Regions from separate parts of the Brucella pituitosa genome, predicted to be linked through region 1. Evidence: riboswitches for the same ligand, from Rfam matches in the RefSeq annotation. Region 1 holds a riboswitch; each other region holds the start of a gene.

Region 1 (10,439 bases):
CGCGTTCGTCGCCTGGGATGAATTCGCCATTGAGCGCGGTTGCCACCACCGCTTCATCAAGTTCGATTTCTGCAAGCAGGGCTGAAAGATTGGTGCTCGTGGTTTCAAAGACCGCGCCGTTTAAAACGATGGTCATGCCAGTTCCTCTAAAAATTCAGGCCTATGTTCGGCTTCAGTTGCAGCCGCAACCGCCATGCGTGCGACCGCAGGCGAGAGCAGAAAGCCGTGCCGATAAAGCCCATTGACATAGATGGTTTGGCCACGTTTGCGCACACGCGGCAGATTGTTGGGGAAGGCCGGGCGGGCATCGACACCGGTTTCCAGAATTTCCGCCTCGCCAAATGCCGGATGCAGCGCATAGGCGGCGCTCAGCATTTCCAGCGTCGAGCGGATGCTGATGCCGCCCCGCTCATCGCTTTCGATCATGGTTGCGCCGATCATGTGGATGCCGTCGCCACGCGGCACGATATAAAGCGGAATGCGTGGATGCAGTAGGCGCACAGGGCGCGAAAGATTGATGTCGCGGGAGCGAACAATAAGCATTTCGCCCTTCACGCCGCGCAGATCCTGCAACTGATCACGCGCCGCAAGACCACGCGCATCGACGGTGATATCGGTGTCGATCTTTACGTCTTTCGCATCCTGTCCCATATGAAATACCACGCCTTTTTTCTGAAGATTCTCGGCAAGTTCAATCAGCGTGTTGCGTGGGTTGAGGTGGCCTTCTTCAGCAAAGAAGAGCCCCTGCCGGAAACGGCCTGCGAGGTCCGGTTCCAGCGCCTCGATCTGTTCCTGATCAATGGTATCAAAGGCCTCCGTCCGACGGGCAAAGCGGCGAAGTTCGGTTGCATCGCGTGTGTGGGATATGACGAGCGTTCCCTTGCGGTGGACGGTTGAAACATGCCGTTCCCACCAGTCAATTGCTTGCTTCCCAAGCCGCACGACTGGTTCTTCCGCACTTTCGCCTTCGCACCATGGGGCGAGCATTCCACCGGCAAACCAGGAGCAGCTGTCGGAACCGATCTCAGTGCTTTTGGCAATGATAGTGACTGCATGTCCCTGATCGCTGAATTCTGTAGCGCAGGCAAGGCCAGCAACACCTGCGCCAATGATGGAGACACGCATCAGACTGTCTCCCACAAATTATGGAAGTGATGCACAGGACCATGCCCGCTGCCGACTTTAAGCTTGTCTGCGTTCTGGATCGCCCCTTGCAGATAGGCGTGGGCCTCGCGGAGTGCTTGCTCAAGAGGGAGATACTTACCAAGTCCGGCTGTAATTGCGGAAGATAGTGTACAACCCGTTCCATGCGTGTTTTGCGTGTAGATGCGCGGTGCTTCAAGCCGGATCGTTGGCTGGTCACTGCGGATCAAAAGGTCCGTACAGATTGCGCCTTCCGCATGTCCGCCTTTCATCAAGACGGCTTTGGCGCCAAGCTTTAGCAAAGCACGGCCCTGTTCCTCTGCCTCGTCTTCATTGCTTGCCATTGGTCCATCGAGAAGGCAGGCAGCTTCCGGTCTGTTGGGGGTTAAAATGGCTGCAAGCGGGATCAGCTTTTCGCGCAGGATCGAAATAGCATCTTCACTCAACAAGCGATCACCTGATTTGGCGATCATCACCGGATCAAGAACGATAGGGCCGGAAAAATGCTCGAGGCCTCGCGCAATTGCCTGAATGGTCCGGGGAACCGAGACCATGCCAATCTTGACCGCAGCGACATTGAGATCGCTGAAAACCGCATCGATTTGTCCGGCGACAATTTCCGGTGGCACATCATGCACCGCTGTTACAGCACGTGTATTCTGCACCGTGACGGCGGCAATGACGCTGGCGCCATAGACGCCGAGTGCCGAGAATGTTTTCAGATCGGCCTGAATGCCCGCGCCTCCGCTGCTGTCAGAGCCCGCAATAGTCACGCATATGGGCACGGATGCCGCACTGCTGTTTGGTGTAGTTCGGGAGAAACTGTTTTTTTGGTCCATCATGACGTCTCTCATTCCGAACGGAAAAATGAGACGTCATGAACCTGTTTGGAGCTTGAACTCCGATGAGGGAACTCCCTCGGTCGCGACGCGTCAAACTCCGTTCCCTACGCAGGTATTACCCGGATCAGGTTCAATGGGTTAACGCGATCAGCGTCTCTCAGCCTTTTGTGTCGCAATATCGGACGGAAAACCGCTAAGCACTTTTCCTGATATTGCTTCGAAGGCACCCCAACGAATTTTGCGCTTTAAGGCATAGGCCGGAACGGCAGGCCGGTCAAGAGACAGAGCAAAGCTCTCAAAAATTCAAAATCACAGGTGCTAATTTAGCGATTCCTATAATTTGTATATAATTTGTTAAAATTATACGCAGTAAGCTATCCACGGGATTGTTTCGTCCTGCTACAGACAGTTTGGTCTGATTCTCCAGACACGAGAACAGAGAACATCCAGTCAGGATTAGTCTGATGAGGGGACAATGATGAGGAAGCGGGAAGCCGGTCAGGCTCGCTCGGATGGTGCCATGACGCGCACCTCCGAAGAAGATTTCCGCGTTCTTTTTACAACCCATCCGACGCCGATGTGGGTCTATGATCCTGAAACGCTGCATTTCATTGTCATGAATGAAGCGGCCCATGGGCTCTATGGTTATTCCGTTGACGAAATACCCGGCATGACGGTGCTGGACATCCGCCCACAGACCGAACGTGACAGAATGTTTGCCGCAGTGCGCGACAGGAGTGATCTGGAACGCCCCGAGCGCTGGCAGCATTTGAAAGCCAACGGCCAGACCATCGATGTTCTGACTTACGGGCGTCAGGTTATTTTTGATGGAAAGCAGGCGATCCTGGCAATTGTGCAGGATATTACCGAGCTGGAAGAAGCTAACCGGCAGGCAAATCATGTGCAGTCCCTGCTCGACAGTCTCATCAATAATTTGCCGCTTGGCGTGTTCGTCAAGGACATGAAGGATCAGGGGCGTTACCTCCTCTACAATCAGGCGGCGTCCAGCATCAGCGGGCACGATATTGATCGAGTTATCGGTTCGATTGACGCAGAAATCTTTCCGATTGAGGAAGCAAAGCTTCTGACCCAGCAGGATCGTCGGGCCATGCGCCGCGGCAATGTATTGACGGTTGAACGCGATATCCGTTGCGCGGATGGTAAGCCGCGCCGGATGCGGATTATAAAACGCTCGATCCCTCCGATAGAGGGCGATCAGCCGCGTTATCTCATTGGATTGATAGAGGATACAACAGAGCAGCGGCAGATTGAGGAACGCATGGCCCATGTTGCCATGCATGACAGTCTGACGGATTTGCCTAACCGTGCCTATTTCTCGCAGCATATGGCCGGGGTGTTGAAAAAGAGAGACCGCGCTCCTGCATTCGCGCTGTTTTATCTCGACATTGATCATTTCAAGACCATCAACGACAGCAGAGGTCACCAGATTGGCGATCTGCTTCTCCAACAGGTTGCGGTTCGTCTCAAGAATATCATCAGTGATCAGTTTATCGCGCGGCTTGGAGGCGATGAATTCGCCATCATTTATCACTGCGATACGGTTGAACAGATTGCCATGTTTGCCGACCGTCTCCTTTCGGCATTTCAGGATCCATTCGATCTGGGCGATATCTCGGAATTTGTGACATGTAGCATCGGTATTGCGCAGGCGCCTATGCATGGTGACGATCCCGATGTGTTGATGCGGAATGTCGATCTTGCACTTTATGCGGCCAAGGCAGATGGCAGACGGACCTTCTGCTTTTATCAGCATTCCCTGCGCCTTGCCGTTGAGAAACGTCATGCCATGACGACCGACTTGCGGCTGGCTTTGGCAGCGCAGCAGTTCGAGTTGCATTATCAGCCGATATTCAATCTTGAAACCGGACGTATATCCGGTTTTGAAGCCTTGCTACGTTGGTATCATCCCGTATTGGGCATGGTCTCCCCGGTTGAATTTATTCCGATTGCCGAAGAGGCAGGACTAATCGGCCCCATCGGTGATTGGGTTCTTGGCGAGGCATGTCGGGAGGCAGCTTCATGGCCCGACGACATCAAGGTCTCGGTCAATCTTTCTCCGGTCCAGTTCAATCAATGCACGCTGCTTGATTCCGTGAAGGACGCATTGCTTACAGCGCGGCTTTCACCGGATCGTCTCGAGCTGGAAATTACGGAATCGGTCTTTCTGCAAAACAGCAAGCACAATACTGAGCTGCTGTTCGAGTTACGCCGATTGGGTGTACGCATTGCCATGGATGATTTTGGCACCGGTTATTCATCTCTGAGCTATCTGCGTTCTTTTCCTTTTGACAAGATCAAGGTTGACCGGAGCTTCGTTTCCGGCATTGAAATTGATAGCCGTGATCTGGCGATTATTCAGGCTGTCGCAACGCTTGGAGCGGGCTTCAAGATTGTCACAACCGCCGAAGGGGTTGAAACAACACAACAGCTTGAATGTCTGCGTAAACAGAATTTCGGTGAAGTGCAGGGCTTCCTCATGGGACGCCCGATGCCTGCAGCCGACGTGCTGGAATTCATCCAGACCCGTTGCGGATCGATCCTCGCGACGATGCAGCCACAGAACGAAATGGCAGTCTGAAAATCATTCCATATTAAGGCTTGACCTTCCAACGGTGGGAAGGGTTATTTATTGTGCAACTCGTAATATCGCTCCTCACAACAGGGGCTGAAAGGGATTGCCATGAACAAGCCAGTCAAACCCGAAAACACAAGTTTTGCCATTCCCGTTGAGGGCATGAGCTGCGCGTCCTGTGTGTCTTCCATTGAGAAAGCCGTTGCGAAAGTGCCGGGCGTTGAAAAGGTTCTGGTCAATCTTGCGACCGAACGCGCTGATGTAACCTTTAAAGCAGCCCCCGATATGCCTGCGGTCATCGATGCCATCCGCAAGGCCGGTTACGACGTACCATCCAGGAGCGCCGATCTCGCTATCGAAGGCATGACCTGTGCGTCCTGTGTCAGCAAAGTTGAAAAGGCATTGAACGCCGTTCCGGGTGTTACCCGCGCCAGTGTCAATCTTGCGACCGAGCGTGCACATGTAGAGCTTGCGGGTCAGGTGCCACTCAGCGACCTTATCAAGGCTGTCAAAACTGCAGGCTATGAGGCTCGTTCGCTTGATGAAGTGCGCAGCGATGCGAAGCAGGAAACGCAATCTGACAAGCGCGATGCCGAAGCGCTCGAGCTGAAGAAGAACGTGATCCTTGCCGCAGTTCTGACGCTGCCGGTTTTCATTCTTGAAATGGGATCGCATATCGTTCCCGCTATGCACATGTTCGTCATGAACACAATCGGAATGCAGAACAGCTGGTATTTCCAGTTCGTTCTCACCACACTGGTGCTGTTCGGCCCCGGAATGCGCTTTTTCAAGAAAGGCATTCCCGCATTGCTGCGTGGCACACCGGACATGAATTCTCTGGTGGTGGTCGGAACGGCAGCTGCATGGGGCTTCTCGGTCGTTGCAACCTTCTGGTCTGATATTCTGCCCGAAGGCACAGTGAATGTTTACTTCGAGGCAGCGGCAGTCATTGTCACGCTGATCCTGATCGGTCGTTATCTGGAGGCGCGTGCCAAGGGTCGCACCTCGGCTGCAATCAGTCGTCTGGTCGGTTTGCAGGCAAAATCTGCGCGCGTCGTGCGCGATGGTGAGACGGTCGATGTGCCGCTCGACGATGTGCTGGTCGGCGATATCGTGCAGGTGCGTCCGGGCGAAAAGGTGCCCGTGGATGGCGAGGTGATTGAGGGGGCGTCCTATGTGGATGAATCGATGATTACCGGCGAGCCAGTACCTGTCGCCAAGGAAGAAGGCGCAGAAGTCGTCGGTGGTACGATCAACAAGACTGGCGCTTTCACGTTCCGCGCGACCAAGGTTGGCCGCGATATGGTGATCTCGCAGATTGTGCGCATGGTCGAGGATGCACAGGCCGACAAGCTGCCTATTCAGGCAAAAGTCGATAAGGTGACGGGCTGGTTTGTGCCTGCGGTTCTGGCGGCTGCGGCACTGACCTTCGTGGTCTGGCTGGTGATCGGTGGCACAGGCATGATGGGCTTTGCGCTGGTCAATGCCATCGCCGTGGTCATCATCGCATGCCCATGTGCCATGGGCCTTGCAACGCCGACCTCGATCATGGTCGGAACGGGTCGTGCAGCCGAGTTCGGTGTGCTGTTCCGTCGTGGCGATGCACTGCAAACGCTGCGTGATGCCTCGGTGATCGCTGTCGATAAGACCGGCACACTCACACAAGGCAAACCTGCACTTGCACATTTTGCTGTTGTCGATGGTGTTGACAAGGATGAAGCCCTGGCGCTGGTTGCGGCTGTTGAGGCTCGTTCTGAGCATCCGATTGCCGATGCCATTGTTACCGCAGCAAAGGAAAAAGGCCTTAAGCTTGCCGATGTCTCAGCCTTTGAATCTGTCCCGGGCTTTGGCCTGAAAGCCAGTGTTGCCGGTCATGAAGTTGCGATCGGTGCCGATCGTTATATGGCAAAGCTTGGCTTTGACGTGGCTGTTTTTGCCGATGATGCAAGTCGCCTTGGCGATGAAGGCCAGACACCGCTTTATGCAGCAATTGATGGCAAGCTTGCCGCGATCATCACCGTTGCCGATCCAATGAAGGAAACCACGCCTGCAGCCATTGCTGCGATGCATGAACAGGGTTTGAAAGTGGCTATGATTACGGGCGACAACCGTCGCACGGCGCAAGCCATTGCCAAGCGTCTGGGCATTGATGAGGTGGTGGCCGAAGTATTGCCTGACGGCAAGGTCGAAGCCTTGAAGCGCCTCTCGGCAGGTGGCAAGCGTATTGCCTTTGTTGGTGATGGCATCAACGATGCGCCAGCCCTTGCTGCGGCCGATGTCGGCATTGCCATTGGTACGGGCACGGATATTGCGATTGAAAGTGCAGACGTTGTGCTGATGTCGGGTGATCTGCGTGGTGTGGTGAATGCGATTGCGATCTCGAAGGCAACGATCCGCAATATCAGCGAAAACCTGTTCTGGGCCTTTGCCTATAATGTGGCGCTGATCCCGGTTGCAGCCGGTATCCTTTATCCGTTCACCGGCACGTTGCTGTCGCCTGTTTTGGCTGCAGGAGCCATGGCGCTTTCAAGCATCTTCGTCTTGAGCAATGCTCTGCGATTGAAAGGCTTTAAGAGTCCGATGGCGAGTTGATAAAAGAAATATTGGAGTAGTTACATCGGCAGTCGTAAAGGCTGCCGATTCATTAATGTGAATTTTTAGATACGCGCCTCTGGATTTTTCATTTTACAGCCTATGTGGATGAACAGGCAGCTGGTGTTGCGTGGCAAAGGATTTGCTGCGACACTTCCACCCAAATCAGGAATACCTCGAATTCGGTTTAATCCGTGCAGCTTTCAATAGATTAACAGTCATGCACGGCGGGACTGCAGTCACTACTTGAAGGGGGTAATGTCTTGCTTGTTTCTCTTACGTCTATTGTATTGATACTGATTGGTCTTGCGCTCGGTGTAGCCGGGATTTATCTCGCCACGCTGGGTGGCAGCTGGGCCTTCATCATCATCGCTGTCGGTTTTCTGCTGACAGGCTTCTTCCTTCTCAAACGAAATGCTCTGGCGCTCTGGATTTATGCGCTGGTCATTCTCGGAACGCTTGGCTGGGCCGTTTATGAAGTCAGCTTTGATTGGTGGCGACTGGGTTCCACTGGCGGCATCATTGTGCTGCTTGGCCTGTGGCTGCTGACACCATGGATCCGGAAACCGCTTAATGGCGGGGGATTGCCATTGACCATTGCGACGCTCGCAGCGCTCGTTGTGGCGGGCTATTCGATGACGCAGGACCCGACCAACATCAAGGGCGACCTGCCGACGGAAAAGGTCGCTGCAACGCCTGATCTTGGTGGCAATGTGCCTGATGGCGAGTGGCATCAATATGGGCGGACGCCTTACGGACAGCGCTATTCGCCGCTTGCTCAGATAACGCCTGAAAATGTCGCCAAGCTTCAGGTCGCCTGGCAATATCAGACCGGCGATGTGAAGCAGCCACAGGATGTGGGTGAAACCACCTATCAGGTGACACCGCTCAAAATTGGCGACTCGCTTTTCCTTTGCACGCCGCATAATTGGGCGATTGCGCTTGATGCGGCTACGGGCAAGGAAAAGTGGAAGTTCGACCCGAAGGTTGGTTTCAATACAGACCGTCAGCATCAGACCTGCCGTGGCGTAAGCTACTGGAAGGATACAACCGCGAGTGCTGGTGCTAAATGCTCTGAGCGCGTTTATCTGCCGACTTCGGATGCCCGTCTGATCGCGCTTGATACTGCTACCGGCGAAATATGCACTGACTTTGCCAATGGTGGTACGCTCGATCTCAGCCATGGGATGAAATATAACCCGGCGGGCTATTATTACTCGACCTCGCCACCGGCAGTCGTCGGCGACAAGATTATCGTCGGCGGTGCAGTCAATGACAACTATTCGACTGAAGAACAGTCGGGTGTTATCCGCGCGTTCGATATCCGCACGGGTGAGCTGCTTTGGAACTGGGATTCGGGCAATCCGGACGTTACGACGCCGCTGCCCGAAGGTGAGCACTACACGACCAATTCGCCTAACAGCTGGTCTGTCTTCAGCGTTGATGACAAGCTCAACCTTGTTTATATCCCGCTCGGCAATCAGGTGCCTGATCAGCTCGGTATGGGCCGTAGCGAGAATGTCGAAAAATATTCCTCTTCCATCGTCGCGCTCGATGTGAATACGGGGCAGATCAAATGGGTGCGCCAGACAGTGCATCACGACCTTTGGGATATGGATGTTCCAGCCCAGCCGGTCCTTCTTGACATCAACGGTGTTCCCGCGCTGGTTGGGCCGACCAAGCAGGGTGATATCTATGTGCTTGATCGCCGCACGGGCGAGCCGATCATTCCGATCAGTGAGATTGCAGCCCCGACAGGCGCAATTCCGGAAGATCATACATCACCAACACAGCCGATCTCCGATCTGACATTCAGCCCGCCACCGCTTAAAGAAAGCGACATGTGGGGCGTCACACTGTTTGATCAGCTGGCCTGCCGCATCTCATTCCACAAGCATTTCTATGAAGGGCGCTATACGCCGCCTTCGCTCAAAGGAACGATTGTCTATCCGGGCAACTTCGGCGTCTTCAACTGGGGCAGTGTAGCAGTCGATCCGGTGCGTCAGGTGATGTTCGGCATGCCGACCTATCTAGCCTTCACTTCCCGCCTTGTGCCGCGTGCGGATATTCCGCCGAAAGGTCAGGACGAGAAGGGCAGCGAACAGGGGCTGAACCGCAATGACGGCGCGCCTTATGGCGTCTTCATGGGACCATTCTTAAGCCCGCTCGGCATTCCGTGTCAGTCGCCACCATGGGGCTATGTTGCCGGTGTTGATCTGCGAACTGGTAAGACGGTTTACAAACACCGCAATGGCACCATCCGCGACATGGCTCCGGTCCCACTGCCATTCAAGGTTGGTGTGCCGGGTATTGGCGGGCCGATGATTACGGCAGGTGGCGTAGCCTTCCTGGGTGCTGCGGTGGATGATTATCTCCGCGCCTATAATCTCACCAATGGTGAGGTTCTGTGGGAAGCACGTCTTCCTGCAGGCGGGCAATCCACACCTATGACTTATACGGTCGATGATCAGCAATTCGTGCTGATGGTTGCAGGTGGTCATGGTTCTGTCGGCACCAAGCCGGGCGACTACGTGATTGCCTATACACTGCCGAAATAAAGCGCATCCCGAAAAGTGTGAAGCGGTTTTCGGAACAAGATGCGCGTAAAAATAAACCGACAGAGCACATCAAACAAAAACGCCGGGAAATTCCCGGCGTTTTGCCTTTTTGATATGTCTCTTGTCCAAAGAGCGTTTTAAACTTTTCCGTGCAGCAACTCGCCCTTCCGAGGCGCGGGGCGCACAGGCTTTTGTACGCTATGGGTGGCCAGTTCCTGAATAATCGGACAGTCGGGACGGTTATTGCCCTGGCAATTATGGGCGAGGTGGCGCAGCGTCTCGGCCATGTTCTGTAACTGCTTCATCTTTGCTTCGAGGTCTTCGACATGCTGAAGTGCGACCTTCTTCACATCGGCAGACGCGCGGTTGCGGTCGCGCCAGAGCGCCAGCAGTTCCTTGATCTGTTCGACCTGAAATCCGAGATCGCGGCTTGATCGGATGAAACGCAGCGTTTCGACATCATTCTGCGTATAGACGCGATAGCCCGAGCTGGTTCTGTCGGCAGCCTCGATAAGCCCGATGGTTTCATAATGGCGGATCATCTTCGCCGATATGCCCGATGCTTTGGCGGCCTGCCCGATATTCATCCCGTTCCTCGCTGTATCGTGATTTCACAGGATATAGGGACGGCAAGACGTCATTCAAAGAGCCTTACGGCCAAGTATTATACGATTGTTATGTTAAGGGACGGGACCATAGCCGTCTGGCAAA
Region 2 (10,439 bases), 700 kb from region 1:
CCGATGCGGAAGGCGATGTTGACGGCGATGAAGTCGAAGCAGCGTAATAAACGTTTGCGTTGTTCTCTAAAAAGCCCGGCTCTGCCGGGCTTTTTATTTATCTGGTTTAGTACTCACCAAGCTGAGCGCTTCCGAGATGTCCATTTTTCAATGGGTGTCTCATCTAAAGTAATTCTGATTCAAGCAATATCGCGAGAGCTGCTCTATCTTTTTGTTTTGACGCATTATCCTACGCCAAACCGCTTCGCACTTTTGGCTTAAATGCTCTATTTTCCTGCAATGTCAAAGATTTATAGTGTCTAAATGGAACCGGAAGGTTCCTGCCGCGTTGTTAAGCAGCACCAGTTCGTAAACGGGTTTGTTTTGCGGCGTATCAGTCTGGCCTCAGAGCGGGTCTGTAAAAGGCATTTTGAACGAATAAAAGACGTTCATTCAATTGTTCTTCGCAGAGCTGGAATATCTTTTGTCTTGCGCTTCCAATTTTTTGAAAGCCTCGCAGTCAGAACAGGAGAACCAGATGAAGACGTCATCCGCAAGCAGTTCCTCCACCGTTCCAGCAGCGCGTTTGCCAATGGTGGCGCGCAACATGCCACCAGCTGCCGCCTCTTCTCCCCAGTCCATGATCCGCAATGCGATGTCTGCACCTTATCTGGAGCGGGAGGAAGAACGTGCGCTGGCCATTCGTTGGAAAGAGAACAAAGATCAGGATGCCCTTCATCGCATCACGGCGTCACATATGCGACTTGTGATTTCCATGGCCGGGCGCTTCCGCAAGTTCAAGCTGCCGATGAGCGATCTTATTCAGGAAGGCTATGTAGGCCTGCTTGAAGCGGCTGCGCGCTTTGATCCTGAACGAGATGTGCGCTTTTCGACCTATGCGTCGTGGTGGATACGCGCTTCGATGCAGGATTACATTCTGCGCAACTGGTCAATTGTTCGCGGCGGCACAAGTTCTGCGCAAAAGTCGCTGTTCTTCAATCTTCGCCGTTTGCGCTCCAAGCTTGCTCAGGAAGATGAGACGATGAGCAAGGCGGAAATCTATAGCCAGATCTCCACTCAGCTTGGCGTCTCTGCAAGCGATGTCGAGTTCATGGATAGCAGGCTCTCAGGCTCTGACAGTTCGCTCTCGGCTTCAATGAATAATGATGAATCCGGTGCATCGAGCCGCATGGATTTTCTCGTTGACGATCATCCATTGCAGGATGAAGTCGTGGAAAGCACCATCGACATGGAACGTCGAGTTAGCTGGCTTCATATAGCCCTTCATGCGCTTAACGAGCGTGAGTTGCACATTATTCGCGAACGTCGGCTTGATGATGACGGCGTGACACTGGAAGCGCTGGGCGAAAAACTCGGTATTTCAAAAGAGCGCGTCAGGCAAATCGAGAGCCGTGCGATGGAAAAGCTCAAGCTTGCCCTGTTGGATCAGCACGAAATGGCCGCCTATCAGGCCTGAACCTTATTCTTTATGCCCTGTAAGCCGGGGCGACCAGTCTTCCACCTTGCGATTTTCGAGACGGCGGACAGCATAACGCTTCCAGCCGTCTGCAAGGTGCGGGATCTGAGCCATTTCAGCAAGCTGATCATAATTGAGCATATCGACGTAAAGCAGATGCCAAACCCGGTGCAGCGTCCATTCCGGCGAAAGCCGCTCAACCAGCTTCATCGTATCGTTCTCGGCAACGACACCTTCTTCCAGAACACGATAGTACCAGCCGGTGCGGCCGGTTTTTTGCACGCGCATGGCCATATCCGGCACATCAAAACGTGCATTCAGCTTCCAGCAAGGCTGCCGGCCTTGCGAAACCTCCACGAGCGCTGTGCCAATGCGGAAGCGGTCGCCGATTGCAACATTGTGCTCGGTCAGTCCGGTCGTTGAAATATTCTCGCCAAAAGCGCCAGATGCATCAAGACGAGGATTGTCACCTACGTCCTCACGCCAATCATCATAATGATCGTGGGGATAGTGATGGACGGCTTTTTCCGGGCCGCCATGCACTTTTTTGTCGCCTTGCTCATCGCATTCTAGACCGTCACGAAGAAGCCTTGCAGGACCGGAAACGGCCTTCTTATCAATGCCGCTCGGTGCCTGTCGTTCTCCCAAAGGAGCGATCTTTCCGGCAAGCAGTGCACTGATACGGATTTCCATTTCCACTTTCGGGGTGATCCTTATTCGCTAATGAGTTTTACCCGATCACCAACCGACACCGTCGCGCCAGCAGACATCGCATTGAGCAGGCGGAACAGTTCAAGCTTGCGCGTCGTGCCCTGCATGCGTGCGGAAAGGCTCGCCATCGTATCGCCCGGCTTCACAGTAACGACGCGAATGCGCAATGGCTTGATCGCATTCTGCTCGGCAGGGGACAGTAAGCGGAATGACTGGGTTACGGTCTGCGAAGCAGGCAGCAAGGCATTGCTCCCCTTAGGCGCTGCAGTCAGGAACCGATAAACCTTATTGTTTGCGCCGATTACCACAATATCGAACTGCCAGCGGTCGGCACTTGCGCGTGCGGTGGCGGCAGGCAGGCCATTGATTGTGATCGGACGGATCGAGCTTTCATCGAGGCCTGTTACCCAACCCGATTTGATATAATCGGTGAGGTTTGAGCCTGCGGGCAGGGATGCACCGTCGAAACGGATTGCTACTTCACCCGGACCGCTCGCCATGACGGCATTCGCCGAATTGTCGATGGTGAAGCCTTCAGGTGCGGTGAAGGTTACGCCCAGTTTTGGATGGATGAAGGTCTGTTCACGAACATAGCCTTCATTGGGCGAGTCGCCATAAAGAAGCCCATCGATTCCGTTGAGGAAGGAATCGCGATCTGTGGTGCCAACCCCCGGTGCGCCAATGCGGCGTGCATGTCCGAGCGCAAGCTGAATGCGCTGCGGGGTGGCTGGATGGCTTGCAAGAAAGTCGAGGCTTGCATCTGTTGCGCCAGAAACTGACCGGAAATCCGTATAGGCTTCCATCGATTGCAGGAAGCGTGCGGAAGCAAACGGATCGTAGCCCGCTTCACCAATCATCTTGATGCCAATGGCGTCGGCCTGCAGTTCCTGATTGCGTGAGAACTGGGCAAGGCGCAGTTTGCCGCGAATGGTTGCTTCCCGGCTTGCGCTCTCGTTATGCAGGACTTCGGTCGCGACACGTCCGGCAATCGCCGTCTCGGCTTCCTTCTCCTGCCGAAGGATACCGTGGTTGGCGACGACATGGCCCATTTCGTGAGCAATGACGGCTGCAACCTCCGAGGAATCGTTGGCTAGCGCCAGCAAGCCGCGTGTCACATAAAGAAAACCACCGGGCAGCGCGAAAGCATTGATATTGGGACTATCGAGAATAGTGATGCGATAGGTCTGATCCGGCTTGTCGGAAACGGTCGTCAGATTGCCAACGATCTTGGCAACCATGCGCTCGAGTTTCTGATCCTTGTACTCTCCGCCATAGGTCGCGAGGATACGCGGGTGCTGTTGTGCGCCGATCTGTGCCAGACGGTCGTTGCGGGTGACGTTTTCGACCGTTACCGGATTTGAGGACGGCTGAAGGCCAAGATCCTTGCTCGAATTGATCGACTGACAACCTGAAATCAAGGCAACAGCAAGCAAGCCAAGACCGATGGCTGGTTTCCGCCAATTGCGCTGCATCCGTTCTGGCAGAGAGACTGGAAGACACAGGGAGGCCCGGACACGGGTCTGTTGACGGATCAGTATTTTACCCTCGCAATTGAATCAGCGTCGATATCGTGGCGCAAATCTAGCTACAGACTGAATAGCCCACAAGAAGTAGATCAGTGTTCTAAGCCGTTCTTCAAGCTGATTGCGAACAAAATATGTCCACAACCGTAACATTCAGAGCGCGTTTCGATGAGCATGTTATCCGAAAATCGTTTCACACTTTTCGGGATGCTCCCCCACAGCGTTTCCAGTTGTGAATGGAATCACATGAAAAGCTTCATTTGAGCTTCGGTGCCTGCTCACCGATATAGTGCTTCAATGCTTCCGGTCCAGATGATGACAGCAACTCAACGGCGGGCCCTTGAGCGGAAATCCGACCATTGTCGAGAAATAGCAACAATGCGTCGAGATAAAGGGCATCTTCTGGCGTATGGGTGACCATCAACACGGTCATGGCGTTTTCCCGCTGTAATTCACGCACCAGATCCAGCATTTGGTGACGCAGCGCTGGCCCCAGTGAGGCGAATGCCTCATCAAGCAAAAGGACGGGGCGTTCACGCACCAGCGCACGCGCTATCGCCACGCGCTGACGTTCACCACCGGAAAGAGCTTCGGGCTTACGCTGTTCTTTCCCCTGAAGCCCGACGCGGCCAAGGGCGCTGGCTATGGCTCTCCGGTCTGCTTCACTGAGCTTCAGATTGGGCGAACGACCAAGCCCGACATTCTGCTCGACCGTCAGATGCGCAAAAAGATTGTTTTCCTGAAATACCATGGAGACAGGCCGGGATGCCGGTGGCAGGTGGGTGACATCGGTTGTGCCGATTAAAACTTGCCCAGCCTGTGGCGTCTCGAACCCTGCAATGAGGTTGAGAAATGTGGATTTTCCCGAACCACTTGGGCCGACAATCGCCGTGATAACGCCGCCCGGCACATTCACATCGAAATGCATGTTGGTTTCGCCATAGCTGAAACGAACATCTTCAAAGCGGATATTTGCCAGATTGGTCTTAGGCGGCGGGATATTCATGAACGGGGCGTTTCCTTTCGGGCTGCGGCGCGATCTGCAATCATCATCAGACCAAGACATAGAAGACCGAGAATAAGCGCAAGGCCTGCTGCGTCGAATGTGCGATAGCTGCCCATACGCTGAAACAAAAGATAGGGCAGGGTCAGCAAGGCATCGCTGCCGAAAAGGGCGATTGTGCCCAAATCGCCGAGAGACAGCGCCATTGCAAAGGCAAAGGCCATTCCGAATGGCCTGCGGACCGACGGCCAATCGATAAGTCGCAGTCGATTAAAACCTTTGATGCCAAGCTGAGCGCAAAGCCTGTTGTGGCGCACGGCTGATGTATCCCATGCGGGTCTTAGCAACCGTACGGCAAATGGCATGGCCATAGCGGCATTCACGGTCACCACCATCAAGGGAGCCATTGCGAATGGGTCAGTGAAATGGCGCAGCAGAATGAACCATCCCGCTCCAAGTACGATAGGTGGCATCACCAATATGAGACTGGCGCCCGTGTCAAAGAGGTTGGCGAGCCGTATGTTCCGGGTCGCCTCGCGCGCGATAACAAGTGAGAGCGAGAGGATGACGGAAAGCAGGGCAGCAGAAAAGCCGAGCGCGATGCTGGTGGAGATTGCGCGCCATACGGTTCGTTCGCTCAACAATCGCACCAGATCTGCGGCAAGGCCCGAAATGACGACACCTGAAACAGGCAGCGCCACATAAAGAAAGCCGATCACAATCGCTATAATATTGAAAACACGTTCTCGCGTAGATGGTTTGCCATAACGTCTGGCTGTCGTTGCAAGCGTGAAGCCCTCTTCTGACGGACGCCCGGTCAGACGCAGTGCCAGCAGGATCATCAATGTCAGCGCGAGCTGTGCGAGCGTGAGTGCTACAGCACGTGCCGGATCAAAATCGAAATGCAGGCTTTGGTAGATTGCGACTTCAAGCGTTGTTGCGCGAGGGCCGCCGCCCAGTGTCAGTACGGTGGTGAAGCTGGTGACGCAGAGCATGAATATGAGGCCGGTCATGCCCGGCAAGTTACGCCGGATGGCAGGCCATTCGATGAGACGAAAGCGTGGCGTGCTGTGCATACCGAGTTGCGCTGAAAGTTTCCAGTAATCGGCGGGGATCGTTTCATACGCGGCAAGAATGAGCCGGACCGCCAGTGGCATGTTGAAAAACACATGCGCAATAAGAATGCCGGTGATGCCGTAAATATCGGGCGAGACCGGGTAGCCAGCCGATTGCGAAAGCTGCGCAATGAAACCATTGCGACCATAAATGCTGGTGATGCCAAGCACAGTCACAAGGGCGGGCAGCGCCAGCGGCAGAGCAAAGAGACGCAGAATGAAGCTGCGTCCCGGAAAGCTCGCTTCCGAGTAAAGCGCGCGCGCCACAGGAATTGCGAACAGCACGGATAGAAGGCTTGATGCTGCCGCTTGCAGGATCGTGAAACGGGCTACCCGCAGTAGGTAGCTATCGAAATAGACGTCAGTGCTGAAGCCACTGGCTTCCATCGCCAGAGCCAGCAGCGAGCCGCCGACCAGAACCGCCAGAAAGCCAAGCGCCAGTATGCCTGCGAGTGGTTTGATCGCAGGCATTTGTCTTGGATGGCCGATGGTCAGCGGTTTGCTCATTTGCTGGAGGCTGCAAGCCATTCATCAACCCAAGCTTTGCGGTTTTTCGCAACTTCATCGGCTGGGATCAGAAGTGTTTTTTCAGGCTTTGGCAGCTTGTCGAAAGCCGGAGCAAGTGGCTGTGAAGTCTTGCCTGCCGGATACATCCAGTTGGTTTCAGGGATCACATCCTGAAAACCGGGACCAGTCATGAAGGTAAGAAACTTCTGAGCCAGTGGGTTTTTCGCACCGGTTGTGGTCTGTGCAGCAAGTTCAATCTGAAGGTAATTGCCTTCCGGATAGGCCAGTGCCTTGTAGCGCTCGGTGTTTTCCGCAATCATGTGATAGGCAGGCGACGTTGTGTAAGAGAGCACCATCGGCGCTTCGCCCTTGGTGAAGAGACCATAGGCTTCCGACCAGCCCGGTGTAACCGTCAGGATGCGCTTTTGCAGTTTTTCCCAGGCTTCACCCGCCTGATCGCCATAGACCGATTTGATCCACAGCAGAATGCCAAGGCCGGGTGTTGATGTCCGCGGGTCCTGAATGACGATTTTCTGTGACGGATCACCTTCGATCAGTTCTTTCAGGCTTTGCGGCGGGTTGGGCAGTTTTTCGGAATCATAGACGATAGCGAAGTAGCCATAATCATAAGGCACGAAAGCATCGTCCTTGAAGTCACCCGGCACTTTGACATTGGACAGATCAATGCCACTTGGCGCGAAATAGCCGGTGGCATGTGCTTCTGTTGTCAGGTTCGTGTCGAGACCGAGCACGATGTCGGCTTTTGTATTACCGCCTTCGAGCTTCAGACGGTTGAGAAGGGCGACACCGTCAGCTGATGCAATCCATTCCAGTTCGCAATCGCATTCCTTCTCAAAATTTTCCTTCACCTTGGGACCTGGACCCCATTCGGAAACGAAACTGTCATAGGTGTAAATGGTGAGCTTATCTTTTGCCTGAGCGTGAGGCGCAAAGGCGAAAGCCGCAGAGAGCGATAAGGTGAGCAGAGATAAAAGCCGCATAACGGCAAGTCCTTTCTTTTATTTAAAGGATTGAGCGCCGTTATCGATAAATCGGGCAGCATCTAATCCCTCCGCCGGTACAAGCCGGATCAGGTTCAGCGGGTTAGCCGGAGTGCGGCTTCTCAGCCATTCAATGGTTGAATGGCACCCCGTTAGAGCGAGGTCGACAATAGTGCCTTGCAAACAGAAGGGCAAGAGATGGCGATGATCAAGATGCAGGCTTTCGAGGACAAATGCCACGTGTTATGAGCGACTTATGAGCACATTTGTTATTCTTCTCGGCGGCGATCTCGTCGTCACTGAACGTTTGAAACGGCAGATAGCTGGTGCACGGGTTCTTGCCGCGGACGGCGGTATGCGCCATGCGGAAGCCCTTGGTGTTGAGCCTGAGCTTTGGTTGGGAGACTTCGATTCGACCTCGGGAGCATTGAAAGAAAAATATGCGCATGTGCCGCAAAGAGCCTTCCCCGCTGCCAAGGATATGACGGACGGTGAACTTGCACTTGAGGAAGCCTTTGAACGCGGAGCGAAGAAGGTCATTCTCTGTGGTGCATTTGGTGGCTCGCGCACGGATCACACGCTTCTGCATCTGACGATGGCGACGGCGCAGGTGGCAAAAGGCAGAGACATTCTTCTGTCGAGCGGGGTTGAGGAAGCATGGCCATTGGTTGCGGGAGACCATGTTTATGATTTCCCGGATGGCACGTCATTTAGTGTTGTGAATTTCTGCACCGTTGAAGGGTTTTCAATCACAAATGCCGAGTGGCCGTTAGACAATGTGACCTTGCCGTTCGGGTCGTCATGGACGGTATCCAATATTGTACGTGGAACTCTTTGTGTTTCCGCACGTTCAGGCCTTGCGATACTTGTAGCGAACTTGAGTGAGGAGGCTCATTTTCAGGGCAGCTGCTAACCTTAAAAATTGAAACTGCTTGACGCTGACAGTCGAAACGTATTGTAAATGGATCAAGCGGGTATGATCTGCTTTACGCCGAAATTGGGGACGCAAAGTCGGTGTTGGTGTAACTCTAGTAGGAGATTGTTTCATGAAATCACGTCTTTCCATGATTGCAATCGTCGGTGCGCTTGCGTTCTCAACGGCAGCATGCACGACGGCTGAACAGCGTACCGCTGGTTATGGTGTTGGTGGTGCTGCTCTTGGTGCGCTCGCTGGTGGCGCAATTGGTGGTAACGGTCGCGGTGCTCTGACCGGCGCTGCCATTGGTGCTGTCGGTGGTACGCTTCTCGGTGCTGCGACAACCCGTAACAATGTTCAGTATTGCCGTTACCGCGATAATTACGGCCGCGTTTACGAAGCGCCTTGTAACTAAGACGCTATCGACCGTTTAGCGGTATCAAAGTTTAAAGAACAGGCCGGGGAAACCCGGCCTGTTCGTTTTTTGACGGTTCCATTTGACAGAATGACTTTTGTCCCCGACAAGCAGGGCGGAATTTTCAACCGCTTTTTTCAAAGAGAACCATGGCACCTCCGCTTCTTCGCCTCGACCAGATCAAGCTTACCTTTGGCGGAACACCGCTTCTGGAGGAAGCTGCCCTTTCTGTGAGTGAGGGCGACCGCATTGCGCTGGTCGGCCGAAACGGTTCAGGCAAGTCTACTTTGCTGAAAATCGCGGCCAGCATGGTCGAGCCGACCTCGGGCGAAGTCTTCAAGCATCCAGGCGCGACGGTTCGTTATCTGCCGCAGGTGCCGGACCTTGATGGGTTTGCCAATGTGCGCGCTTATGTTGAAGCTGGTCTTGGACCGGCGGACGATCCGCATCGTGTAACCTACCTTCTTGAGCATCTGGGGCTGACCGGCGAAGAAAAGCCGGATCATCTGTCTGGTGGTGAAGCGCGCCGTGCGGCTCTTGCACGCGTGATCGCGCCACAGCCTGACGTGCTGTTGCTTGATGAACCGACGAACCATCTCGATCTTAACACCATCGAATGGCTGGAAGACGAGCTGCGTCAGATTCGTTCGGCCATCGTGCTGATCTCGCATGACCGCCGTTTTCTCGAAAATGTCAGCCGTTCGACGGTGTGGCTTGATCGCGGTATTACGCGTCGTATCGATCAGGGCTTTGGGCATTTTGAAGAATGGCGCGACAAGGTTCTTGAAGAAGAAGAGCGCGATCATCACAAGCTTGGCCGTCAGATTGCGCGCGAAGAGCATTGGCTGCGCTATGGCGTAACAGCACGTCGCAAGCGCAATATGCGCCGTCTTGGCGAGTTGCACTCGATGCGCTCGGAGTTTCGTAATCATCGCAAGGCGCAAGGCACTGCTGTTCTTGCAGCAAGCGATTCCAAGGAATCCGGCAAGCTTGTCATTGAAGCGAAAAAGCTCAACAAAGCTTATGATGAGCGCGTACTGGTCCGAGATTTTTCGACTCGTGTTCAACGCGGTGACCGGATCGGGCTTGTTGGTCCTAACGGGGCAGGCAAGACCACACTTTTGTCAATGCTTACTGGCAAGCTTCAGCCCGATTCAGGCACTTTGCGCCTTGGTGTCAATCTCGAAATGGCCGAGCTTGATCAGAAGCGTGAAAGCCTCAATCTGGATGATACGCTGGCGCATTATCTGACCGATGGTCGCGGCGAAAGCCTCATCGTCAATGGTGAGCAGCGCCATGTCGTTTCTTACATGAAGGACTTTCTTTTCCAGCCTGAACAGATACGCACGCCGATCCGAGAACTGTCAGGTGGTGAAAGAGCGCGTCTCATGCTGGCGCGTGTTCTGGCAAGACCGGCCAATCTGCTGATCCTTGATGAGCCGACCAACGATCTTGATATGGAAACGCTCGATCTTTTGCAGGAACTGGTTGCAGGCTTTCCGGGCACAGTCATTCTCGTCAGCCATGATCGTGATTTTCTTGATCGTACCGTGACCTCTGTGATTGCGCCAGAAGGTGATGGTAACTGGCTCGAATATGCCGGCGGCTATGCCGATATGATGGCTCAACGCAAAGAGCAGGCCTTGGCACGACGCAATGTGAAGGCAGCTGCCGCACGCGCCGACGACAAGGCTGACGACAAGGCTGGCGACAAGGGCAATGAGGCTGTGCAGCCCAAGCGCGAGGAAAAGCGCAAGCTTTCCTACAAGCAGAAATTTGCACTTGAAAGTCT
Region 3 (10,439 bases), on a different replicon from region 1:
GTTATGCGTAACGGGAAGGTGCTGGAACAGGGGTTGAAGAGCGACGTTCTCGGTAATCCCCGCGATCCCTATACACGCAATCTCATAGCCAGCCATCCGTCGTTGCCTGAGACGGCTTCCTTGCGTCTCGTGCCTCAGTTAGGGGATCAGCCGCTGTTGCAGGTTAATGATCTGCATGTTCGTTACCCTGTGGCTGGGGGATTTCTCAAGGCCCGGACGACGAGCGCGCTAAAGGGTGTAAGCCTTGAAGTTCGGGCTGGCGAGACGATCGGGATCGTCGGAGAATCTGGCAGCGGAAAAAGCACGCTTGCACGTGCGATCTTAGGCCTGACACCAATCGCCGAAGGCAGCATTACATTTGACGGATTGACGCTCAGCCCTGATCGTAAGGAAGCACTGGCGGCATTACGTCGTGATGCGGCCATGGTATTTCAGGACCCGTTCAATTCGCTCAATCCTCGCATGACGGTAGGTGAGACACTGGCAGAAGTACTGCGGGTTCAGGGCAAGATTGACGTTAAGGATACACCTCAGCGTATTGTCGAGCTGCTCGATCTTGTGGGGCTTGATCAAAGCTTTGCCACTCGCAAACCACGCAGCATGAGCGGCGGGCAATGTCAGCGCGCCGGTATAGCGCGCGCTTTGGCAGTGGAGCCAAAAATGATCATTGCTGACGAGTGTATCGCAGCACTCGACGTCACCATTCAGGCACAGATTGTCGATCTGTTTCGCGAGCTCAAAAGCAAGATGCAGCTGACATTGCTATTCATCGCCCATGATCTTGCTGTCGTGCGGAATCTCTGTGAGCGCGTGGTCGTTATGTATCATGGCGAGATCGTGGAAGAGGGATTAAGCGCCGAGGTTTTTGCGCGCCCCAAAGAGGCTTATACGGCGGCACTCATCAGCGCGATACCCGATATTGATCCCACGAAATCGCTGTTTGAAGAGAGAATTCTTGCTGAAGCATCCTGAACACGCATCGAAAACGATGTGCGACTAACCAAAAATATAAGGGGAAATACACATGCTTAAAAAATGGATGAAGATCGGCCTCGTCACTGTCATGACGAGCATGACATTTGGTGCAGCACTTGCCGAAGCGGCGGGTGTTTTGACAATCGGACGACGCGAGGATTCCTCTACTTTCGATCCAATCAAGACCGCACAGAATATCGACAACTGGGTGTTCTCAAACGTTTATGATGTGTTGGTGCGGGTCGACAAGACAGGCACGAAACTCGAGCCTGGTCTTGCTGAAAGCTGGACGATTTCGGATGACGGTCTCACCTATACGTTCAAGCTGCGCGATGCTAAATTCTCGGATGGATCGCCGATCACGGCCGATGATGCCGCTTTTTCGCTTCTGCGTATTCGCGACAATCCAGCTTCGCTTTGGAGCGACTCTTATAAGGTCGTGGACACTGCCGAAGCTGCTGATCCGCATACGCTGGTCGTTAAACTCAAAACGCCTTCCGCGCCATTCCTGTCCACGCTCGCACTCCCTAATGTTTCGGTTCTTTCCAAGAAGGGACTGGAGGAGTTGGGTGAGGATGGCTACGCAGAAAAACCAGTGGCATCGGGTGCGTTTGTGGTGGACGAATGGCGTCGTGGTGACCGGGTTATTTTGAAAAAGAATCCGAATTTCTGGGAGGCGGATCGTGTTAAGCTCGACGGGGTAGAGTGGATCTCTGTTCCTGACGATAATACGCGTATGCTCAACGTGCAGGCCGGTCAGCTGGATGCCGCGATTTTTGTACCGTTCTCGCGCGTGGCAGAGCTGAAAAAAGACCCGAATTTGAAGGTTCTCGAAGATACCTCCACACGCGAAGATCATCTTCTGATCAATCATGAGCATGGTGCACTCGCGAAGAAGGAAGTCCGTCAGGCGCTGGACATGGCGATCGACAAGCAGTCGATTGTCGATACCGTGACATTCGGGATTGGTCAGGTTGCAAATTCCTACATACCGAAGGGCGCTCTGTATCATTACGCGGATAATCTCAAGCGTCCGTATGATCCGGAAAAAGCCAAGCAGATGCTGGCCGATGCTGGCGCATCGGACTTGTCGCTCAATTATATCGTCAATGCTGGCAACGAAACGGACGAACAGATCGCAGTTCTTCTACAACAACAGCTTCAGAAGGCAGGCGTTACCGTCAACCTCCAGAAAGTCGACCCCAGCCAGAGCTGGGATATGTTGATTGCTGGTGATTACGATATCTCCGTCATGTACTGGACCAATGACGTTCTGGACCCCGACCAGAAGACCACATTCGTTTTGGGTCACGATACCAATATGAATTATATGACCCGCTATAACAATGAGAAGGTAAAAGACCTCGTTGCAGCAGCGCGTCTGGAGCTTGATCCAAAGAAGCGTGAGGCCATGTATATCGATCTTCAGAAAATGGCGAAGGACGACGTCAACTGGATCGATCTCTATTACAGCCCTTATATCAATGTCACCGGCAAGAACATTGAGAACTTCTATCAGAACCCGCTTGGTCGTTTCTTCCTCGAAGATACTGTGAAGAACTAAATTTGTGAGGGTATGTCGAAAATATTGCGGCGGGCAAAGCCCGCCGTTTCTTATTGGTGTTATTTGCCGAAGCGATAATTCACCTCGAAAAACTCAAGTTCGAGATGGACAGCGCGGAGAAAAAAGTCTCGACATATTTCTGGCTGCGCTGGACCAACCCGATCCAGTTCGGATTTGAGGAAACTTACAAATTCCCGGAAAGAGGGATTGTCGTGTAGTGTGATCCATTCTGCATGGACGAAATTATTTGGAAGCGGCGAGGGCGCGCGCGATGCCCAATCAAGATAAAGACCTTCAGCAACGTTGAGAACTGAGAGTATTGCACCATAGGAGCGCGTGGTAGCAGATTCACGCATGATTGCTTTGAACCCGATGGTTGGTTCGGTATCGGGGATATTTGCGCGTGCCTCCTCACTCACATTGAGTGCTGCAAAAGCACGGAGGAAATAGGTGTTTTCTTCTCCGGATACCATTCCAGCAAAGCGGCCAAAGCGCAGCCGCGCCTCAAATGTATCGGCTGTGGCCATTGCCGCACCCAGCAAAGTGAGAAAACTGTCGAGAAAACGATGATCCTGAACCAGATAGGATACCATCGATATATCCGAAAGGGTGCCAGCACAGAGCTCTTTGACGAAAGAATGCTCAACGGCCTGCGTCCACAATGGCTCGCTTACTTGCTTCAGTGTTTGAGAGAAGTGTTCAGTCATAGTGCTACCTTTCTGCTGGTAGCGAGACCGCATACATTCTGCATTATACGGCCTCGCAATGAGGCCGGCAAAAGGCTGGCTTAAACTTCCCCATCCCTTCGCCGGCATGATCCGGATCAGGTTCGAAGGGTCACGGCGCTGCGCTTGCCAGCCGTATCTCAGCCCCTTGCGGGACTCCCCTTGGTGTCAAAAATCTTAATCGAGACTCTCGCCAATGTCGAGCCGTTGGGTAGTCGATGGTTTGGATATAGCCGAACTGAAATCATCGTATCAACGATGCGCTAGTCAGTTAGCTTTATTGGATTCCACAAGTTCAAGTTCTCTTCGTCTCAGCATCTCAAACATGGATGTAGTACGCAAATTTGTCTCGGGATCAATCTTGCCGCCCTTCTGCCAGATGCCATATTTTTCGCGGAAATAATCGATGACAAGGAGATCGGCCTCAATACGGTCATGCCCTTCCTGAACCAGATTAAGCAGTGCATCCACTCTGCTTCCTTCGCCTTCACGAAGGTGGCGTCGCTTTCCGGTATTCCAGATTGGAATGCCCACGCGTTCCAAATGTCCGGAAATCCATGGATCATCTACAGTCCACATCACGTCGGGAATATCGTAGAAGAGTTCATCGAACCATTCTGGGCGAACAAGCACACCAGCAAAACCGGAAATCTGATCGACATATCCCGGGGAGGTCAGGTTAGGCTTGATGGTAAAAAGACAGAGTATCCGTTTCACTCTGTATATAGAGTCTTTGTGTTTCCAACGGCTGCGTGGGAGCCTGTCGGATGGGCGGTAATCATCGGATATATCCGGGAATGTTTCGCCTACCTCAATAATACAAGTGTTCGGTTTCTTGGCCGCTTCGCTTTTAAAGCGTGCATGCCAGCCTCGATCATAAATCTTGTCGTCGTCGCAGAACAGAATATCAACATCCTGTCCCTTCAGGTCCTTGGCGGCGGGAAGGACTTTCGTCGCGGGGCCATAATCCTGATCACAATGGCAGATAGTTACGCCCTTCGGCACAACCGGCAGTGTTCCATCCCAATCGGGAAAGCGGCGGTATGTTTCCGGTATATAAAGCCTAATTTCGTGGGCTTTTAAATTCTGAGATAAAAGAGACTTTAGGGTTGGCTGTATCAGATGAAAACGCGAAGGTATCGATGATAAGCTTATGATAGTCGGTCTACTCAATTTCAATCCCTTTGAGCAATCTGGTCTGCTGAAACGTGCTTCCACGCGTTCTGATTGAATGCTTTGTTAGTATAATTTATCAAATAAAAAAATGTACAAACTAATGAATAGCTATGCACATATCATGCGCTTTGGCGGACGCGCAATAGCATAAATGTTATAGCTGCAAATCCGACAACGCAGGCCGCAAAAGCCGTGAGTGAAACATTGAACCAGTACATAATGTATAACTTTCGCAGCCTGAGTACAAAACTTAACTATTATACTCATGTTTAAATTGCAAGAGTTCTCATATGCATCGCAAACGTTTTGCACCGCCTTGGCAGGCGGTGCGTTTCATGCCGCGCGAACATAGCAAGCGAGGCGGCGTGTTGCGCTTCTTTCAACGAGCAATGGCGGGGTTTGATGGCATTCTGCAACTGCGATGGGGCATCGTGTGGAGAAGCTGCAGCCCTTCGGCGGATTGGCGGGACTTGGCAGATCGCCACGTAAAACGATGCGTTTGCGCTGACGCTGGGCCACAGGATCAGGCAGTGGAATGGCTGAGATCAGTGCTTCAGTGTAAGGATGTTCCGGCTGATTGAAGACTTCGGACGTTTTGCCCGTCTCTACGATCCGCCCCAGATACATGACGGCTACACGGTCAGCAAAATGTCTGACAACCGAGAGATCATGGCTGATGAATAGATATGACAGTCCGAACTGGCGTTGAAGGTCGAGAAGCAGGTTGAGTATCTGCGAGCGGATCGAAACATCGAGTGCTGAAACCGGCTCATCCAAAATCATCAGCTTGGGATTAAGTGCCAGCGCTCTGGCAATCACGATGCGCTGCCTTTGTCCGCCTGAAAATGCACCTGGCTTTCTGAGCGCGTGTTCAGGATGCAAGCCCACGAGCTTGAGTAGTTCTGCAACGCGGGCACGCCGTTCGGATGCTGTGCCTATATTGTGTATAGCCAGTGGCTCGGCAATGCTCTCGCCAATCGTCAATTTCGGATTAAGTGCCGATGCAGGATCCTGAAACACGATCTGAATATCACGTGAAAGCCCGCGTATTGTTTCAGACAGACCATGCGTGACTGGTTTCCCATCAAAGCTGATATTGCCGGATGTCGCTCTGGTCATGCCAAGGATAGCTGTGCCGAGCGTGGATTTACCGCAACCAGACTCACCGACCAGAGCCACGCTTTCTCCACGGCCAATCTCAAGATCGACGCCATCAACGGCTTTCACAAAGTTGACGGCACGGCCCAGCAGACCGCCGCGAATGGGATAATGAACTTTAAGATTTTCAACGGACAGCAACATGTCACTCATACCAGCGCTCCCACTTGTTGCGAGCGCCAGCAGGCCGCTGCGCCAACATCCATGCGCGCTGAAAGCGGCGGTACATGCGTCCTGCATTGATCTTCCGAGATCGGGCAGCGTGGTGCGAAACGGCAACCATTAGGCCATGAGCCGATATCAGGCACAATGCCTTCAATCGTCGGAAGATGGGTTTTCGGTTCGCCTTCGAGACGTGGAATGGTTGAGAGCAGCAGCTTTGTGTAAGGATGCTCCTGCCGGGAGAAAATCGCATCGACGGGCGCCTGTTCGATGACGCGGCCTGCATACATCACAGCCACACGATCGGCCATATCGGCGACAACGCCCATGTCGTGCGTGATGAGCAGGATTGCTGTTCCCGTCTCGTCGCGCAGCTTTTTCATGAGGTCGAGTATCTGCGCCTGAATGGTCACGTCGAGAGCTGTCGTAGGCTCGTCCGCGATCAGAAGGCGAGGACGGCAGATCAGGGCCATGGCAATCATAGCGCGCTGGCACATGCCGCCTGACAGTTCGAAAGGATATTGTCCGAAGCGAATTTCAGGTTCTGGAATTCCCACTTCTTCGAGCATGGCAATGGCTGCGTGGCGCGCTTTCTTGCCACTCAGATCGCGGTGTACGACAAGGCTTTCTTCGATCTGCCGGCCAATTTTCATCAGTGGATTGAGCGATGCGACCGGCTCCTGAAAGATCATTGCGAGGTCATTGCCGCGCAAGTCGCGTTTGGTCTTTTCAGGCGCACTGACAAGATCCTGCTCGCCGAATAGAATGCGTCCAGATGCTATGTTTGCTACCTTAGGCAATAGTCCCATGACGGAGAAGGCCGTCAGCGATTTTCCGCAGCCGGACTCGCCCACAACAGACAGGATTTCGCTTTCATTGACTTGAAAGCTCACCCCATCCACTACCGGTTGTCCTGCAATATGAACGACAAGCTCATCGACTGTAAGCACAGGGTTTGTCATTCTGCCTCCGTGCGTACCGCTGCCCATGGATGATAGGGATGAGCCATGCCGATATTCTGGCCGTCTTCGCGCATCACGATGGAAGGAATGGAGAAGTTCACCGGATAGAGTGTGTCGGCAATAATTTCGACCGGAAATTCTTCACTTAAACGCGCTGGCACATCGGGCTGCGCGCGTTCACTAACGCGAAGCTTTACGCCGCTTGCATCGATACGCGGTGCATGAAATGCCTCTTCTGGCGAAAGGCCGAACACGTCTATATAGGACAGTATCTGAGCGACGGCTGGCATGATCTGACGCCCACCTGCAGCTCCCAGCGCGATATGGGGCTGACCATTTTTGCTTGCAATGATCGGGCACATGTTTGCAAGCGGCTTCACACCAGCCGCTATGGAGTTTGGTTGCCCGGGGCGCGGGTCGAACCACATCATGCCATTGTTCATGAGAAGATCGAGCGAGGGTGCAACGACTTTCGAACCGAAGCGCGACAACAGCGTGTTGGTGAGCGAAACCATGGTTCCATCACGATCAACAACGCTGATATGTGTTGTGCAGCTTTCGCCGCTGCTGCCATGTCCGAGTGTACGAAGCCGTTCTTCGGATGCGCGGCGAATGGCTCGCGCAAAGGCGAGCGCGGTTTTCCCCGAAAGGGCATCTTCCTGCGGCAATGTTCTGTCGAGTTCTTCAAGAACGCGTGCGAGTGTTGGTCCACCGGAAAGCCCTGGCATAGCGTGAACAGTAGTATCGCGATAATCAACGGTGAGCGGCTTTTTCCACTCAGGCTGGAAGTTGCGCAGATCGTCCTTGTCGATGAGGCTGCCACCAGCGCACAAATCGGCAATGAGCTTTTCGGCAATTTGTCCTTCGTAGAAGTCGCGCGCGCCTGCTTCTGCCAGCCGCTCCAGCATCGCGGCTTTTTTGGGCATTGAAATGCTACGCGGCGAACCGGTTTCAGGAACGCGCGGCGCACGGCCATTGTCAAGAAACAGTGCGCTTGATGCGGGAAAGCGGTTCAGTCCTTCGGTGTCGATGGCGAGGCAAAGCGTGGTGAACCAGTCGATTTGCAATCCATGCCGGGCATGATCGATTGCAGGCACCAGCGCATCGGCGAAGCTGATTGAGCCAAAGCGTTCCAGTGCAGATGACAATCCCGCAATTGCGCCCGGCACACATATGGAGCTGTAGCCTATGAGATTTTGGTCGTCGACAACTTTGGGCCAGTTGAACCAGTCGCCATCGCTGCCCGGGGCAAGCGGATAGTCGTTTGGATCAATATTGCGTGGCGACGTGACGTTGAAATCAAGCGCATCGACGCTTCCGTCTTTGCCATCAGCGTGCAAGAGAAAACCTCCACCGCCGATACCGGAAAGCCAGGGCTCTACTACACTCAAGACAAGCGCCGTCGTGACTGCGGCATCCATGGCATTGCCACCACGACGCAAGACCGCAGCACCCGCCTCAGCTGCGAGCCAGTTCTGGCAGGCGACCATGCCGCCTTCGCTACGGATTTGCTTTTTCTGGATTGCCCAGCTCTCAGCCATTAGTCTGTCCAAATCTACGGTTTCCGATAGAGTCGGGTATTTTCGCTTCGACAGCAAAGCGCCCTACATTGGCGGATGATGCATGGTGTGCCGCAATTTCTGCCGCCGTTGTGACCCACGCGTCTTTTTGGCTGGTGATGTTGTCGAGCAGTTCCTCCAGAAGGGCGATGCGCTGCGCGCGACCTGAAATCCAGTCATGCACAGTCAGCGTAAACAACCCGCCAAAGCGATGAAGTGTGCGCCATTCAGAAATCCAGTCGCGCAATATTGCTTGCCCGGATTGAAACGGCCACTTGTCGCGTCCGCCACCTTCAAACTTGAAGAAAATGGCATCGTCGGTCGCCCACTGGACTGGAATTTCCGTGATGCCGTCGATCTCATAGGGGTGATCGAAGCCGGAGAGTGAGGAGTCATAAGCCAATCCCACCCGCTTGATCTCGCGCAGCATATGCGGCGTGATTTCCCATGCAGGGGAACGAAAGCCGACTGGTTTCTTGCCAGTCTGTTTGACGAACAGTTCTATGCTTGCTTCCAGCGCGCCGGTGAATTCTGCATCCGTCACATCGGCGACAATCTCATGAAAATAGCCATGAAGGCCAACTTCATGCCCGGCTTCAACGAGTGCTGGCAGGATTTCCGGATTGGTTTCTGCGGTTAATCCCGGGACATAAAAACTGGCTTTCACGTGGTAGCGTGCGAAAAGGTCAATCAGCCGATAAAGCCCGGTGCGCGGTCCGAAGTTACGGATTTCGAACGTAGCCAGTCGATCAGGAAGGCCATCGCGATGCGCCCACATGAACGGCACCTGCGCATCCACATCGACGGACAGGAGTGTCGCTGATTGCTTTCCAGACGGCCACTGATAGTTGGGCCAGGGCGATTTGGCGTTTAGTCCTTCGGTCATAGCGCCTTCTTCTTCTGCTGAAATACGGCAAGCGAACCGATGGAGTTGCCGCCGTCCACAGTCAGGGTGGCGCCAGTGACATAAGCGGCGGCCGATGATGTCACATAGAGGACTGCAGATGCGACATCGGGTGCGGAAGAAGCACGTCCAAGCGGTATCGACGAAGTCACAGTCTTCACATGCTCATCGGACAAGGCGCTGACATCGCTTCCGGCGGCAAAACCCGGTTCGACCGCATTGACGCGAATGCCATATTCGGCAAGCTCAAGCGCAAAGCCTTTGGTCAGGCGATCAAGTGCTGTCTTGGAGGTGCAATAAGGGACGACCGTGGTACGCATCTTGCGTGCCGCACCTGATGATATATTGACGATGGAACCCGCAGTTTCGGTGTCGACCATCTGTTTTGCGAAAAGTTGAGACAGCAGGAATGGAGCGCGCAGGTTGACGCCCATGATGCGGTCCCAGTCTTCCAGCGAAATATCGAGCAGGAATCCTGAAGGATATATGCCCGCATTGTTGATGAGAATATCCGGCGCGCCCCAGCGTGTCGCAACCGCGTCCGCAAAGCTCGTGATAGAAGCTGCATCAGTAAGGTCTGAGACAATGCCGAAATGGCCCTCGCCGGGCAGTTCCGCGATGCGGGCATCAAGCTTTGTCTGATCCTGATCGGTAAGGCAGAGGATTGCGCCTTCCTGCGCAAAAGCCGCGGCGATCCATGCGCCAATAATGCCGCCAGCGCCTGTTACGATAACTTTTTTGCCTTTGAATTCATTCTCGAAATTCACGGATAAAACTCCTATCTGCCGCGCGGATCGAGCCGGTCGCGGATATGATCGCCGATAAGGTTGATGGAGAGGACAAGCAGGAACAAAGCGAGGCCCGGAAAAGTCGCGATCCACCATGCGGAAGCGACGTAGTTGCGTCCGGTCGAAAGCATCGCTCCCCAGCTTGCGGTCGGTGGCTGCACGCCCAATCCAAGGAAAGACAATCCGGCCTCAAACAGGACCATCAACCCGAATTCAAGCGTGGCAACGACAATAAGCGCGCCAGCGATATTGGGCAGAATATGCCGCCACAAAAGGCGTAACCATCCAGCTCCCATGAAACGTGACAGGCGGACATAGGGCATATTGGCCACCGAAAGTGTCTGTCCATAGGCAACACGCGCATAGCGCGGCCAGCGGGTGAGGGCGAGGACGATGACGACATTGGCGAGACTCGGCCCGAGGATCGCAACCGTGATGATTGCCAGAAGAATGGCTGGGACCGACA

What was found. A riboswitch is a leader RNA that binds a small molecule or an ion and turns the genes downstream of it on or off. The one in region 1 is predicted to bind thiamine pyrophosphate.
Region 2: it holds a riboswitch for thiamine pyrophosphate, as region 1 does, so the genes downstream of both, thiB (thiamine ABC transporter substrate binding subunit) here and thiD (bifunctional hydroxymethylpyrimidine kinase/phosphomethylpyrimidine kinase) in region 1, are expected to answer to the same signal.
Region 3: it holds a riboswitch for thiamine pyrophosphate, as region 1 does, so the genes downstream of both, ACSME1_RS11620 (TenA family protein) here and thiD (bifunctional hydroxymethylpyrimidine kinase/phosphomethylpyrimidine kinase) in region 1, are expected to answer to the same signal.

The regions. Positions count from the first base shown of each region.
Region 1 is NZ_OZ264092.1:1,743,573-1,754,011, forward strand. Features, by position in the region: gene thiS (sulfur carrier protein ThiS) at 1-136, opposite strand, end outside; gene thiO (glycine oxidase ThiO) at 133-1,125, opposite strand; gene thiD (bifunctional hydroxymethylpyrimidine kinase/phosphomethylpyrimidine kinase) at 1,125-1,982, opposite strand; TPP riboswitch at 2,070-2,226, opposite strand; gene ACSME1_RS08370 (putative bifunctional diguanylate cyclase/phosphodiesterase) at 2,464-4,584, shown strand; gene ACSME1_RS08375 (heavy metal translocating P-type ATPase) at 4,687-7,170, shown strand; gene ACSME1_RS08380 (glucose/quinate/shikimate family membrane-bound PQQ-dependent dehydrogenase) at 7,434-9,728, shown strand; gene cueR (Cu(I)-responsive transcriptional regulator) at 9,866-10,315, opposite strand.
Region 2 is NZ_OZ264092.1:1,047,350-1,057,788, reverse strand. Features, by position in the region: gene ACSME1_RS05145 (CarD family transcriptional regulator) at 1-47, shown strand, start outside; gene ACSME1_RS05140 (hypothetical protein) at 28-261, shown strand; gene ACSME1_RS05135 (RNA polymerase factor sigma-32) at 518-1,456, shown strand; gene ACSME1_RS05130 (MOSC domain-containing protein) at 1,460-2,149, opposite strand; gene cdlP (cell division protease CdlP) at 2,170-3,639, opposite strand; gene thiQ (thiamine ABC transporter ATP-binding protein) at 3,947-4,696, opposite strand; gene thiP (thiamine/thiamine pyrophosphate ABC transporter permease ThiP) at 4,693-6,336, opposite strand; gene thiB (thiamine ABC transporter substrate binding subunit) at 6,312-7,316, opposite strand; TPP riboswitch at 7,366-7,478, opposite strand; gene ACSME1_RS05105 (thiamine diphosphokinase) at 7,573-8,229, shown strand; gene ACSME1_RS05100 (glycine zipper domain-containing protein) at 8,363-8,647, shown strand; gene ACSME1_RS05095 (ABC-F family ATP-binding cassette domain-containing protein) at 8,797-10,439, shown strand, end outside.
Region 3 is NZ_OZ264093.1:58,033-68,471, reverse strand. Features, by position in the region: gene ACSME1_RS11630 (dipeptide ABC transporter ATP-binding protein) at 1-972, shown strand, start outside; gene ACSME1_RS11625 (ABC transporter substrate-binding protein) at 1,025-2,539, shown strand; gene ACSME1_RS11620 (TenA family protein) at 2,599-3,246, opposite strand; TPP riboswitch at 3,323-3,437, opposite strand; gene ACSME1_RS11615 (hypothetical protein) at 3,532-4,437, opposite strand; gene ACSME1_RS11610 (ABC transporter ATP-binding protein) at 4,774-5,751, opposite strand; gene ACSME1_RS11605 (ABC transporter ATP-binding protein) at 5,748-6,722, opposite strand; gene ACSME1_RS11600 (gamma-glutamyltransferase family protein) at 6,719-8,263, opposite strand; gene ACSME1_RS11595 (polysaccharide deacetylase family protein) at 8,256-9,167, opposite strand; gene ACSME1_RS11590 (SDR family NAD(P)-dependent oxidoreductase) at 9,164-9,952, opposite strand; gene ACSME1_RS11585 (ABC transporter permease) at 9,964-10,439, opposite strand, start outside.